Pseudoxanthobacter soli DSM 19599: one gene and its partner. The protein of the gene in region 2 interacts with the protein of the main gene of each other region in a pairwise test. Links are inferred from orthologs where the notes say so. Each region holds a gene or a part of one and is shown on either strand. Other genes may lie near its edges.

What was found.
Region 1: the proteins of BUF17_RS12770 (region 2) and topA interact in binary tests that used the Escherichia coli proteins (3 or more experiments, as listed by UniProt). The link is inferred for Pseudoxanthobacter soli DSM 19599 from one-to-one orthologs.

Annotation. Positions count from the first base shown.
Region 1 is NZ_FRXO01000001.1:435,145-441,052, forward strand. The notes cover bases 2,599-5,908. They hold topA (type I DNA topoisomerase), read right to left. Parts: upstream 5,547-5,908; coding sequence 2,799-5,546; downstream 2,599-2,798. Other genes in these bases: rnr (ribonuclease R), read right to left, coding at 2,599-2,792; BUF17_RS01865 (hypothetical protein), read left to right, coding at 5,823-5,908. Also shown: BUF17_RS01850 (DUF983 domain-containing protein), read right to left, coding at 46-465; more of rnr, read right to left, coding at 462-2,598. UniProt on the Escherichia coli protein: Releases the supercoiling and torsional tension of DNA, which is introduced during the DNA replication and transcription, by transiently cleaving and rejoining one strand of the DNA duplex.
Region 2 is NZ_FRXO01000004.1:552,971-560,867, forward strand. The notes cover bases 2,239-4,939. They hold BUF17_RS12770 (IMPACT family protein), read left to right. Parts: upstream 2,239-3,141; coding sequence 3,142-3,738; downstream 3,739-4,939. Other genes in these bases: BUF17_RS12765 (aldehyde dehydrogenase family protein), read left to right, coding at 2,239-2,801; BUF17_RS12775 (DMT family transporter), read right to left, coding at 3,931-4,782. Also shown: BUF17_RS12760 (thiamine pyrophosphate-binding protein), read left to right, coding at 1-1,261; more of BUF17_RS12765, read left to right, coding at 1,287-2,238; BUF17_RS12780 (aminotransferase-like domain-containing protein), read left to right, coding at 4,946-6,313; BUF17_RS12785 (DUF2161 domain-containing phosphodiesterase), read right to left, coding at 6,337-7,044; BUF17_RS12790 (cryptochrome/photolyase family protein), read left to right, coding at 7,274-7,897.

The sequences.
Region 1 (5,908 bases), on a different replicon or contig from region 2:
TGTTCCCATGCTTGCCAGCGACGGCGGCTCCAACCGGCGCCGCGGTCATTCGTCTTCCTTCGGCGCGTTCGGATCGAACCCGTGCATCATCAGCGCCCATTGCAGCCCGATGACCGCGCCCTTGACCGGCCTCAGCAGGACGAGGGCCGAGATGATTGTGAGAGGCACCCAGAGCGCCGTGTGAACCCAGAGCGGCGGATGCCAGGCGACTTCGACCGACAGCATCAGACCGACGATCAGGTGTCCGACGATGGAGATGGTTATGTAGGGCGGCGCATCGTCGGCGCGGTGGTGATGAAACGCCTCCCCGCATTCGCTGCAATGGTCGGCGACCGTCAGGTAGCCCTTGAACAGCCGGCCGACACCGCAATGCGGGCAGCGGCCGAAAAGGCCGTGCCGGATCGCCGTCGCGAGCGACCGGCGCTCGACCACTGCCGGCACCGTCGCTCCGCCATATTCGATCATCGCTTTCTGCCTCCACCGGGTTTACCCGGCTTTTTACCCTTTTCGAACGCGCCACCTTTGCCCGCTTTGTGGCTTCGCGCAACCGCTGCCGCTCCGCCGGGCCGCCGCATCGGGCCCCGCGGCAGCCGGGTCGGAGTGCCGTGGGTGCCTTCGCTCAGCACCTCGAACCGAAGAGCGCCGGCGAACGGCGCGGCCTCCACGAGGCGCACCTCGATCGGATCGCCCATGCGGAACGTCTCGCCCGTCGCGCGGCCGATGAGCGCGCGGCTCGGTTCGTCGAAGTGGTAATAATCCGCGCCCAGCGTGGCGGCCGGCACGAAGCCGTCGGCCCCGGTCTCGTTCAGCGTAACGAACAGCCCGGCCTTGGTGACGCCGCCGATGCGGCCGGTGAACCGGGCGCCGATCCGGTCGGACAGCCAGAGCGCGATGAGCCGGTCGATTGTCTCGCGCTCGGCCGCCATCGCGCGGCGTTCTGTCGCCGATATGTCCGCGCCGATCGCGTCGAGCCGCGCTTCCTGTTCCTCCGTCAGGCCGTCCGCGCCAAGGCCGAGCGCCCGGATCAGCCCGCGATGGACGATCAGGTCGGCATAGCGGCGGATCGGGGAGGTGAAGTGGGCATAGCGGCGCAGGTTCAGGCCGAAATGGCCGATGTTGACCGGCGAATATTCCGCCTGGCTCTGGGAGCGCAGCACCACCTCGTTGACGAGGTGGGCATTGGGCGTGTCGGCGAAGCGCGCCAGGATGCCGTTGAACTGCGACGGGCGCAGGTTGCCGGTCTTGGCGAGCTTGAAGTCGAGCGTCGACAGGAACTCCGACAGCGAGAACAGCTTCTCCTGCGAAGGCGCGTCGTGGATGCGATAGACGAGGCCGATGCGGTGCCGCTCCAGCGTCTCGGCGGCCGCGACGTTGGCCTGGATCATGAACTCCTCGATCAGTTTGTGGGCATCGAGGCGTTCCGGCACGACGACGCGGTCCACCGTGCCGTCCGTCTTCAGAAGAATCTTGCGCTCGGGCAGGTCGAGATCGAGCGGCTCCCGGGCGTCGCGGCCACGCTTGAGGACCGCGTAGGCCTCCCAAAGCGGCTTCAGGATCGGTTCCAGCATCGGGCCGGTGCGGTCGCTCGCAAATCCGTCGATCGCGGCTTGCGCCTCGGCATAGGCGAGGCGCGCCGCCGAGCGCATCATGATGCGGTGGAAGGTGTGCGAGCGCTTGCGTCCGTCCTTGCCGAACACCATGCGAACGGCGAGGGCAGGGCGGTCGACGTTCTCCTTCAGCGAACAGAGATCGTTGGAGATGCGCTCCGGCAGCATCGGCACGACGCGGTCCGGGAAATAGACCGAGTTGCCGCGGATCAGCGCCTCGCGATCGAGGGCAGAGCGCGTGCGCACGTAATAGGCGACGTCGGCAATTGCGACCGTGACGATCCAGCCGCCGGCATTGTCGTCCGCCTCGTCCGGCTCGGCGTGAACCGCGTCATCGTGATCCTTGGCGTCCGGCGGATCGATGGTCACGAGCGGCAGCTTCCGCCAGTCCTCGCGGCCGGCCATCGTCGCCGGGCGGGCCGCCTCCGCTTCCGCCAGCACCTCCGCCGGGAAGATGTGCGGGATGCCCTGGGTGTGGATCGCGATCATCGAGACCGCGCGTTCCGACTTGAAGGAGCCGATCCGTTCCACGATGCGCGCGCGGGGCAAACCGTAGCGGCCGACGCGGGTCACGCTGACGGAGACGAGGTCGCCATCTTCGGCGCCCGCAAGCCCGTCCGGCTCGATCTCCAGTTCCTGGGCACGCTTCTTGTCCACCGGCAGCACGCGCGGCGCCGGTGCGCCGGGTGGATTGTGGACGATGCCGAGCACGGCGTCCGCGCGCCGGTCGATCACCTTGATTACCCGTCCGACGCGGACGACCTCCAGCCCCGGCGGCGGCTCGACGAGGCGGGCCAGAACCTTGTCGCCGATGCCGGGAGCGGGGCCGACGATGCGGCGGCGCTCGGCCATGATGGGAATGCGCGGCGGAGCGCCCTTCGAGGCGTCCCACGCCACGGGCTCACCCACGAGTTCGCCGTCGGCGTCGCGCTCGACGACGGCCAGAACCGCGACGGGCGGCAGGTCGCCCGGCTGGATCAGGCGGCCACGGCGCTTCTCGACCAGCCCCTCGGCTTCCAGTTCCTTCAGGATCCGCTTCAGCGCGATCCGCGCGGCGCCCTTGATGCCGAACGCGCGGGAAAGCTCACGCTTGCCCGCCTCGCCCGGGTGCTCGCGCAGATAGGTCAGGATTTCCTGCCGGGACGGAAACTCCCCCTCGGCCGAGCCTTTGCGGGGAGATGCCATTGCCGCTCACCCCGCTTCGCCGCCGGCCGCGCCGGCCTTGGCCTTCGCCGGTGCTTTCTTTGCGCCTGCAGACTTGGCACTCGCAGACTTGGCACTCGCAGATTTGGCGCCCGCGGGCTTGGCGGCGGAGGCCTTGCCACCTGAAGACTTGCTCGCGGCTTTGGGCTTGGCCGTCTTGGCGGGGGCCTCGCCGTCTGCCGCAGCGGTCTTCGAGGCCGTGCTCTTGCCGCGCGTGGGCTTGGCGGGTGACTTCTCGGCCTTGGCGTCGATCAGCGCGGCCGCCTGCTCGACGGTCAGCGTCGCGGGATCGGTTCCGCGCGGCAGGGTCGCGTTGATCTTGCCGAGGCTGACATAGGGGCCGTAACGCCCATCGCGGACCACCATGGCGCCGCCGAGGGTCGGATGGTCGCCAACCGTTCGGCCCGGCGCGGTACCCGGGCGGCCTCGGCCGCCCTTCTCCTGCTTTTCGGCCAGCAGCGCCACCGCACGGTTGATGCCGACGGTGAAGACCTCGTCCGCCGAGGGCAGGTTCGCGTAAGTGCCGTTGTGCTGGATGAATGGCCCGTATCGTCCGATGCCGGCCGTGATCGGAGCACCTGTTTCCGGGTGCACGCCGACCTCGCGCGGCAGCGACAACAGCGCCAGCGCCTTTTCGAGGTCGAGGGTCGATGCCTCCCAGCCGCGCGGCAGCGACGAGCGCTTTGGCTTCTCTCCCTCGCCGAGCTGCACATAGACGCCGAAACGTCCGGACCGCAGCGAAACCTCAAGCCCAGTCGCGGGATCGGTGCCGAGCACCTTCGGGCCGTCGCTCTCCGCCGTCCCCTCGCCCTCGCCGGGTTTGGTGATCTGGCGGGTGTAGCGGCACTCCGGGTAGTTCGAGCAGCCGATGAACGAACCGAACTTGCCGACCTTCAGCGACAGGCGGCCATTGCCGCAGCTCGGGCAGGCGCGCGGGTCCGTCCCGTCTTCCCGGGGCGGGAAGATGTGCGGCCCGAGCGCATCGTTCAAGGCATCCAGCACCTGCGAGACGCGCAGATCCTTGATCTCGTCAACGGCGTGCGAGAAGTCCTTCCAGAACAGCCGCAGCACCTCGCGCCAGTCGAGTTCGCCGGCCGAGATCCGATCGAGCTGCTCTTCGAGGCTCGCCGTGAAGTCGTATTCGACATAGCGCTCGAAGAACGAGGACAGGAACGCGATGACGAGGCGTCCCTTGTCCTCCGGCACCAGCCGCTTGCGATCGAGGCGGACATATTCGCGGTCGCGAAGCACCGACAGCGTGGCCGAATAGGTGGACGGCCGGCCGATGCCGAGTTCTTCCATCTTCTTGATGAGCGTCGCTTCGGTGTAGCGCGGCGGCGGCTCGGTGAAGTGCTGGCTGGTGTTGACGTCCTTGCGCGTCAGAGGATCGCCGGAAGCCATGGCGGGCAGGCGGCGGGCCTCCTCGTCCTCTTCGTCGTCGCTGCCTTCCTGGTAGAGCGTCAGGAAGCCGTCGAAACGGACGACGGAACCGGTCGCGCGCAGTTCGGCGCGGCGTTCGCCGGCATCGGCGAGGATATCGACCGTGGTGCGCTCGATCTCTGCGGATTCCATCTGGCTCGCCACGGTGCGCTTCCAGATCAGCTCATAGAGCTTGGCCTGCTCGGGATCGAGGATGCGCGCGAGGTCGGCCGGATGGCGCGAGACGTCGGTCGGCCTGATCGCCTCGTGGGCTTCCTGGGCGTTCTTGGCCTTCGTCACATATTTCCGCGGCGCCTGCGGCACGTAACGCGGCCCGTGGCGCTTGTCGATCTCGGCGCGGATCGCAGCGACGGCCTCCGGCGCGACGTCGACGCCGTCGGTTCGCATGTAGGTGATGATGCCGGCGGTCTCGCCGCCGATATCGACGCCCTCGTAGAGCCGCTGGGCGATCTGCATGGTCCGCGCCGGCGGCAGGCCGAGCTTGCGCGAGGCCTCCTGCTGCAACGTGGAGGTTGTGAACGGCGGATAGGGGTTGCGGCGCGTCGGCTTGGATTCGACCGATGTCACCGACAGGCGCGCGGCGCCGAGCACCTCGGCGATCGCGCGGGCTTCTTCGGCCGTCTTCACGTCGAGGCGGCCGATCTTCCTGCCGTCGATCGAGGCGAGGCGGGCTTCGAACACCTCGCCCTTCGGCGTCGCGAGGCTGACCAGGATCGACCAATATTCCTGGGTGACGAAGGTCTCGATCTCGAGTTCGCGATCGCAGACGAGGCGCAGCGCCACCGACTGCACCCGGCCCGCCGACCGGGCGCCGGGAAGCTTGCGCCACAGCACCGGCGACAGCGTGAAGCCGACCAGATAATCGAGCGCGCGGCGCGCCAGGTAGGCGTCCACCAGCGGCGCATCGATCTGGCGCGGATTGGCCATCGCCGCCAGCACGGACGATTTGGTGATCGCGTTGAACACCACCCGCTCGACCGGCTGCGACTTCAGCGCCTTCTTGTCGCGCAGCACCTGCAGCACGTGCCAGGAAATCGCCTCACCCTCGCGGTCGGGGTCGGTCGCGAGGATCAGCCGGTCGGCGTCCTTCACGGCCTTCGCGATGTCCGAAAGTCGCTTCTGGGCCTTTGCGTCGACTTCCCAGCTCATGGAGAAGTCTTCGTCCGGCAACACAGAGCCGTCCTTGGCCGGAAGATCCCGGACATGGCCGTAGGACGCCAGGACGTGATAGTCCGGGCCGAGATATTTATTGATGGTTTTCGCCTTTGCAGGCGATTCCACGATGACGACGTGCATCGTAACCTTGCGAATTCCAACCGAACCGGATCAGCGGAGGCAGGCCGGCTCTCACCGCTGACTGCGTGGGCAGCGCCGGACCATCGGGGATCGGAGGGGCGCTGTCAAATCATGCGTGCATCCCAAGGGACGCGGGCCGCGCCTCACATGACGATACAACTTAAAGTACACATTTTCATTTCAATCGTCCTTTGGTAGTGATCGTGTGGCGGTGACAGCATTTCTTCCATCGCCGCACATCCAGCCTGCGCGTACATTTCAGGGGGCAGCGGAGCCATGAGCGCCGATCGTGTCGATGTGTTGAAGATCGAGGGCGGCAAGCCCGCCGCCGCCTCCTCCGCCTCACCGAACATGCGCCGTTC
Region 2 (7,897 bases):
CGCGCATCGCGCCCGCGCGCTGCGGGAGCATCTCGAAGCGGCGGCCGCGCTGATCGGCAAGGCCCAGCGCCCGCTCGTTATCGCCGGCGGCGGCGTTCATGCGTCCGGTGCCTATGACGAACTGGAGACGCTCGCGCGGACGTCCGGGGCTGTCGTCGCCACGTCGCTCTCGGGCAAGGGCGTGATCGACGAAACCGACCCGCTTGCGGTCGGCGTGCTCAACCCGATGGGCTCCAAGGCCGCGCTTGCGCTCGCCCCTGAAGCCGACCTCATCATCTGGTGCGGTTCGAAAGCGAGCCAGAACACCGCGAACAACTGGACGCTGCCGACCGCGAGCCAGGCGACCATCACCATTGACGACGATCCGCAGGAGCATGGCCGAACCTTCCGGCCGACCGTCGCGCTGTTCGGCGACATCCGCGAAGTGCTTCGCGAGCTCAATCCCATGCTCGCGGCGCGCACGATGCCGGAGTGGCAGGCCCGCGTCTCGGCCGTTCAGGCAGAACAGGCCGGCATCATCGCGGCGGACATGGCATCGACGGCTGTGCCGCTCCATCCCGGCCGCGTGCTGAAGAGCCTCGCCGCCCGCCTTGGCGAGGACGATGTCGTCATTTCCGATGCAAGCTTCGCTTCCGGCTGGATCGGCCAGTACCTGCCGGCGAAGAAGGCGGCCCGCCGCTTCCTCTACGCCCGTGGACAGGGCAGCCTCGGCTATGCCGTCCCGGCCTCCATCGGGGCCTCAATGGTCCGCCCCGGCCGCCATGTGGTGACGATCTCCGGCGACGGAGGGTTCTCGTTCGCGATCGGCGAACTCGCCACCCAGGCCCAGAACGGCTTTCCCGTCGTCAACGTGGTGTTCAACAACGGCACGCTCGGCTGGCTGCAGATGTGGGAGAAGATCTTCTACAACGGCACCCGCCTCTCGGTGGATCTGGAATCGAACCTCGCGCGGCCGAGTTACGGGGCTGCCGGCGCCGGGCTGGGTCTCAAGGCGTTCTTCGTCAACCACCCGGACGAGATCGACGCCGCGCTCGACGGCGCATTCGCCCATGACGGCCCGTCCGTCGTCGAAGTCCGTACCGATCCGACGGCGACCCCGATCCACAGCCTGCGCCGCCGCCTCGAGAACCCCAACCCCGAACAGAAGCGACCCGGCACCGTGTATGCGCTGCGGGCTTGGAAGCAGTCGCCCGACTTGCCCGAACCCGTTGCTTCCGGGCCGGAGGCAGCGGAACACGCACCCGCGCTGATCGACGGCTGACGTAACAGTCCAGGAGGAAACATCCATGACCGTACAACAAAAAATCATCGTGGCCGAAGGCCCCGCGCCGTCCGCAGCCACTGCCGCGTTCCTCGCAGCCGATCATCGCCTCTTCATCGGCGGACGTTGGGTCGAGGCGGCGGAAGGCGGGCAGCTCGATGTCGAGAACCCCGCAACCGGCGAGATCGTCGCCCGGGTGCCCGCAGGCACTGCCGCCGACATCGACGCTGCCGTCGCAGCCGCGCGCCAGGCATTCGACCACGGCCCGTGGTCGCGCATGACGCCGTCCGAACGTGGCCGCCTCGTATGGAAGCTCGCCGATCTCCTCGAAACCCACGCCGACGAATTTGCCGAAATCGATTCCATCGACAACGGCAAGCCGGTGACCGATGCACGCGCGGTCGACGTGGCCTTCTCGTGTGAGTTGCTGCGCTATATGGCGGGCTGGTCCACGAAGATCCATGGCCAGACGATCGCGCTGTCCTCGTCCGCGCCGTTCCATGCCTACACGCTCCGCGAGCCGGTGGGTGTCGTCGGACAGATCGTGCCGTGGAACTTCCCGCTGATGATGGCTGTCTGGAAGGTGGCGCCGGCGCTCGCGGCCGGCTGTACCATCGTGCTGAAGCCGGCGGAACAGACCCCGCTGAGCGCCCTCCGGCTGGCCCAGCTGGTCGAGGAAGTCGGCTTCCCGGCGGGGGTCTTCAACGTCGTGACCGGGCTCGGCGAGACCGCGGGAGCGGCGCTGGCGGCGCACCCGGACGTCGACAAGGTGGCCTTCACCGGCTCGACCGAGGTCGGCAAGCTGATCCTGGGCTCGGCCCGCGGCAACCTCAAAAAGGTGTCTTTGGAACTCGGCGGCAAGTCGCCGGTCATCGTGTTTCCCGATGCCGATCTCGACGTCGCGCTCGCCGGCGCTGCCTCGGCGATCTTCTACAACATGGGCCAATGCTGCACGGCCGGCTCCCGGCTCTATATCCATCGCAAGGTGTATGATCGCCTGATGGCGGGCATGGCGGCCGAGGCGGCCAGGCTGCCGGTCGGCGTCGGCCTGGACCCGGCCACCCGCATCGGCCCGCTGGTCTCGGCCGAACAGCTCGCGCGCGTCTTCGGCTATATCGAGGCCGGGCAGCGGGAGGGGGCAACCGTGCTGACGGGCGGACGCCGCATCGGCGACCGCGGCTTCTTTCTCGAACCCACCGTCCTCACCGGCACCACACCCGGGATGTCGGTGGTCCGGGAGGAGATCTTCGGGCCGGTGGTCTGCGCGATGCCGTTCGACGACGACGACATCGATGCGATCGTCGCCGAGGCGAACAGCTCCATCTACGGCCTCGCGGCGAGCCTTTACACGCGAGACCTCAGCAAGGCCCATACGGTCGCCCGACGCCTGAAGGCCGGCACCATCGGCGTCAATGTCCACCACGTGGTCGATGTCGCGTTGCCGTTCGGCGGCTTCAAGCAGTCCGGCTGGGGCCGCGAGATGGGCTACGCGGCGATCGAGCTCTATACCGAGACGAAGTCGATCGCGGTCGCACTCTGACGCCGCAGATCGGCCGCCGCCTGCCCGCGAGGAGCCCCGGTGCCAGGGGCTCCTCCACGGCGCCTGCGCGATGCGGCATCACAAGATACCCCTCAAGGCAAAGCCGGCCGCCACTCAACTGGTCGGTGCTGCCATCGCGAGCGGCATTGGTGACACCGCCGAGCACTCAAGCGGCCATCGGCTTGCCATCGACCGACGTGAACACGACTGCCTCGAAAGTCCAGATCAGCTTTCGCCAGATCTTCGCTTCACAGGCTTCTTCGTCGTCGGCGTTCGCAGAGATCTTCACCGGTGCGGCAACCCCGTAGTGTCTGAGATCGAGGTCGTGCTAGACGAGCGCATGGTCGAGCGCTTCACCCTCGTCGAACGCACTGCACGCGAGCAGGAAATCAAGAAGAGCCGCTTCATCGCGGTCGCCGGTCCCGTCGAGGACGAGGCGGCTGCGAAGGCGTTCATCGCGGCATTGTCGGATCCGGCAGCCAGTCACAATTGCTGGGCGTGGCGCCTGGGCCAGAACTACCGCTTCAACGACGACGGAGAACCGGGCGGAACTGCCGGCAAGCCGATCCTTGCAGCCATCGACGGCCAAGGCCTCGACTACGTCGCCGTCGTCGTGAGCCGCTGGTTCGGTGGCGTTCTTCTCGGAAGCGGCGGCCTGATGCGAGCCTATGGGGGAACGGCGGCCCTTTGCCTGCGCGAGGCCGAGAAGATGGCCCTCGTCGATAACGTTTCCGGAACAGTCGCGTGCGGATTCAGTGAGCTGACGCTCGTCCAGGCCAGGCTCGGCTCACTCTCCGGTGTGCAGGTCGGGGTTCAGGCTTTCACGGATACTGGCGCCATCCTGTCGGTATCCGCACCGAAGCCGGAAGCCGGCAATGTCGGCGAACTGGTTGCCAATCTGACGAGCGGACGTTCGGTGATGCACTGGAAGGAATGATCACGGCGACCGGGAATGCGGGATGGGCATAACGGAAGAAAGCGTCGATCTTTCCCCACCGAAGCCGATTTTGCGACGGACGACATGTCGATCGCGGCGCATGGGGCATAAGGTGGGAAGCAGGCGGCAAGACCCGCACGACGCCGACAACGCGGCAGGGAACGCGCCAGCGAGGATATCAGCCGTCGATGGTCAGGCGAACCGCCGTGCGCCGGCGACGCAAACCACGACGAAGCCGGTGGCGGCGATCATTGTCCACGATACGTGGTCTCCCACAATGAGCGCGGCAAGCGCCAGCCCGAAAAAGGGCTGAAGCAGTTGCAGCTGCCCTACGGCGGCTATGCCGCCAAGCGCAAGCCCGCGATACCAGAAGACAAAGCCAATGAGCATGCTGAAAACCGAGACATAGGCAAGGCCTGCCCATGCCTCGACTCCGATCGGCGACAGCGCTTCCGGCCTCGTGGCCGTGGCGATCGCCGCCATCGGCAGGAGCGCGACCAGTAACGCCCACGAAATAACCTGCCAGCCGCCCAGGCGACGCGACAACCGCGCGCCTTCGGCATAGCCGAGACCGCACAGCAGCACCGCCCCGATCATGAGCATATCGCCGGCGACAGACGTCGAAACACCATTGCCGATCGCAAAGCCGACGACGGTCCCGGCACCGGCGAGAGAGAACAGCCAGAAGGCCGCCCTCGGCCGTTCGCCGCCACGCACCACGCCGAACAGGGCCGTCGCCAAAGGCAGCAGGCCGATGAAGACGACGGAGCGCGCGGCAGTGATGTGCTGGAGAGCAAGCGCCGTGAGCAAAGGAAAGCCGATCACAACCCCCGCGGCGACGACGACCAGAGGCACGACGTCCGTAACGGCAGGCCGTTTCTGGGGCATGAGGCGCAGCAGACAGGCCCCGAGCAGCGCGGCGATGACCGCGCGCGCGGAGGTCAGAAACAGAGGCGAGAAGCCGGCGACCGCAAGCCGCGTCGCCGGCAGCGAGCCGCTGAAGATGATGACGCCGATCAGACCGCTCCACCAGCCACGCGCCAAGGTGCCCTCCTCCTTCGATTTCTCCCTGCGATACGCGCAGCAGGCTGGCGGCGACAGGCACGCTTACGTACCATCACACCGAACAGTTGGGTGATACGGAGCCATACAGTTGATCGCGCACGAGCCTTCTGTAGCGCCGGCGCAGGGGCGCACGGAGATGGTGATGCAGGCGATCCGCCGCATGATCACGAGCCAAGCGCTTGCACCTGGCGACAAGCTGCCCTCCATCCGCAGATTTGCCCGCGACAAGGGGGTTTCACCATCGACCGTGGTCGAAGCCTATGACCGCCTCGCTGCCGAAGGCCTGATCCGCCCACGCCCGGGATCCGGCTTCTATGTCGCGGCCTTACTCGACCCCACGGACAGCAGCGCGGCCCGCGAGTCGACCGACCGGGCGGTCGATCCCTTCTGGGTGTCGCGGCAGTCGCTCGATGCAGGCCGGGAAACGCCGCGGCCCGGGTGCGGCTGGCTTCCCCCGGACTGGATGCCTCTTGCCGCCGTCCGGCGCGCGATACGCGCCGCGGCGAAGATGGACGATGCCACGCTGGTCGAATACGGCTCCACGCACGGCTCGCTCGCATTGCGTCGCATGCTCGTCCGTCAATTCGCGTCAGAAGGAATCGAAGCGGACGCCGGGCAGATCCTGCTGACGAGTTCCGGCACGCAGGCGATCGATCTGATCTGCCGCCATCTTCTGCGGCCCGGCGACACGGTGCTGATCGACGATCCCTGCTATTTCAACTTTCGAGCGCTGCTACAGGCGCATGCGGTGCGGATCGTCGGCGTACCCTATACACAGACCGGCCCGGACATCGCCCTGTTTCAGGACGCGCTCGCGACGCACAAGCCCCGTCTCTATCTCACGAACTCCGCCCTTCACAACCCGACCGGGGTGACCCTGTCACCCAAGGTTGCCCATCGGATCCTTTCCGCGGCAGCGAGCCACGATCTCATGATCGTCGAGGACGAGATCTTCGCGGACTTCGAGCCGGACCGCTCGGTCCGGCTTGCCGCGCTAGACGGGCTCGGGCGCGTGATCCGCATCGGCAGCTTCTCGAAAACGCTCTCGGCCTCGATACGATGCGGATACATCGCCGCAAGCCCCGAACTGGTGGAGGCACTGGTCGACCTTCAGCTGGCGACGGGGTTCGGAGGCCCGAGCCCGCTCGCTGCAGAACTCGTCCTGCGCACCCTCAGCGACGGCAGCTATTACAGGCACCTCGGCAGCCTGCGGTCCCGGCTTGCCAGACGGCGCCGCGAGATTGTCGCCGACCTCGCAAAGTTGGGCGTTCATCCCTGGACGTTGCCCCGTGGCGGCTTTTACCTCTGGTGCCGGTTGCCGGATGCCGCTGACGCATCGGAGGTGGCGAGGCGCGCGTTGCGCGACGGCATCGTCCTCGCTCCTGGAAACGTCTTCAGCGTCGCGCAGACGGCGGCCGATTTCATGCGCTTCAACGTCGCTCAGATGAACGCAGACGTCCTCCGGCAGTTGCAGAAAGCGATGGATCAGGTGTTGACGGGATCAGAATAGATCGGCCCTGCGAAGGGGTGACGTCATACGCTTGGCGCCTCCGACACATCGCCCGCCGGCACGCCGTCGCCGGACGCGGGCGCGGCAGGAAGCCAGGACGTCAATGCGAGGCGACCGGTGTCGGTCAATGCATATACACCCCGTTCCGAACGCTCGAACCAGCCATACACATTGCGGCGCAGGATTTTCTGGGCATCGGGGACAGAGCGCTTCAGGTCGCGCGGTCGCTGCGGTGAGGACGCCATCGCGGCGGCACACGCCAGCGCCTGCTGCCTGTAGGCGGTCATGACGGGCTTGCGGGTGCCGCCGCCGGCGACGGGATCGCCCTGGCGACGTTTGTGCTCCTCCACCAGTCTTGAACGTCGGCGGGAATCCTTTCGTGGCATCGGCGCGGTCGGAGAAACGAGGATTTCGACCCGGCCGCACGTCGAAACACCCAGCAGGCCAAAACCGAGGCGTCGGCAGAGATTGCGGTAGCGCGGATCGCTTTCACGCCCCTTGCCCCGGACGGAAAGTTGCGCCGCCAGCCAGACCTCGTCTCCGATGGCCGCCCGGTCCACGCCCTGAAGAATGAGTTCGAGATTGAACGCCATTTTCAGTTCGACGATCACCACCACCGTCGGATCGCCGTCCCGCAAGCCGACGACGTCGCAGTGTCCGACTTCGCCCTTCACGGTGTAGCCGAACTGTTCGAGGAAACGCTTGACGGGCAGATACAGGGACGTTTCCACGTCAGGCCTCCGGTTCCGAGCCTGCTGAGCATGGCCGGCCAGAGGTTTAGGACCGGCAAACACAGCCCAGCGACCGGTGGATGCCAACCGAAAATCAGGCCTCGCAAGCGAACCGAAGCTACCGCAAGCGCAACAAGTCGATGAAGCGGGTCCGTCCGTCATTCGGCCTTGGTCGGTCTACGCCTCCTTCAGGCTGATCCGGACGTCCCGGCAGCCCGTACAAACTCCCATGTCGCTCGACAAGACCATCCTTTCTCGCGGGGGCCATGCCCGTTCGGCGGGCCATTTGCGCTTCGTGCTCGGCGACCAGCTGACGCGCGAAGTGTCGTCGCTGGCCGGTCTCGACCGTGTCCACGATATCGTGCTGATGGTGGAGGTGGAGGCCGAGGGGCGCTACGTTCCGCATCACAAGCAGAAGATCGCCTTCCTGCTTTCCGCAATGCGCCATTTCGCCGAGGCGCTGCGCAGCGAAGGCGTCCGCGTCGACTACGTCCGCCTCGACGAAGCCGGAAACACCCATAGCTTCTCGACTGAACTCGCGCGCGCAGTTGCCCGTCATGCTCCGGCATCGGTCATCGTCACAGAGCCGGGCGAATGGCGGGTCAGAGAAATGATGTCGGACTGGGCCGAAAACCTCCCGGTGCCCGTCGAGATCCGGGAGGACGACCGCTTCATCTGCTCGCATGCCGAATTTGCCCGATTGGGCCTGGCTCGGAAGACGGGCCGCATGGAGTATTTCTATCGGGAGATGCGCCGCAGCACCGGCATCCTCATGCACGAGGGCGCGCCGGAAGGCGGACGATGGAATTTCGACCCGGAGAACCGCCGGGCGCTGCCGCGCGGGAAGTCCATT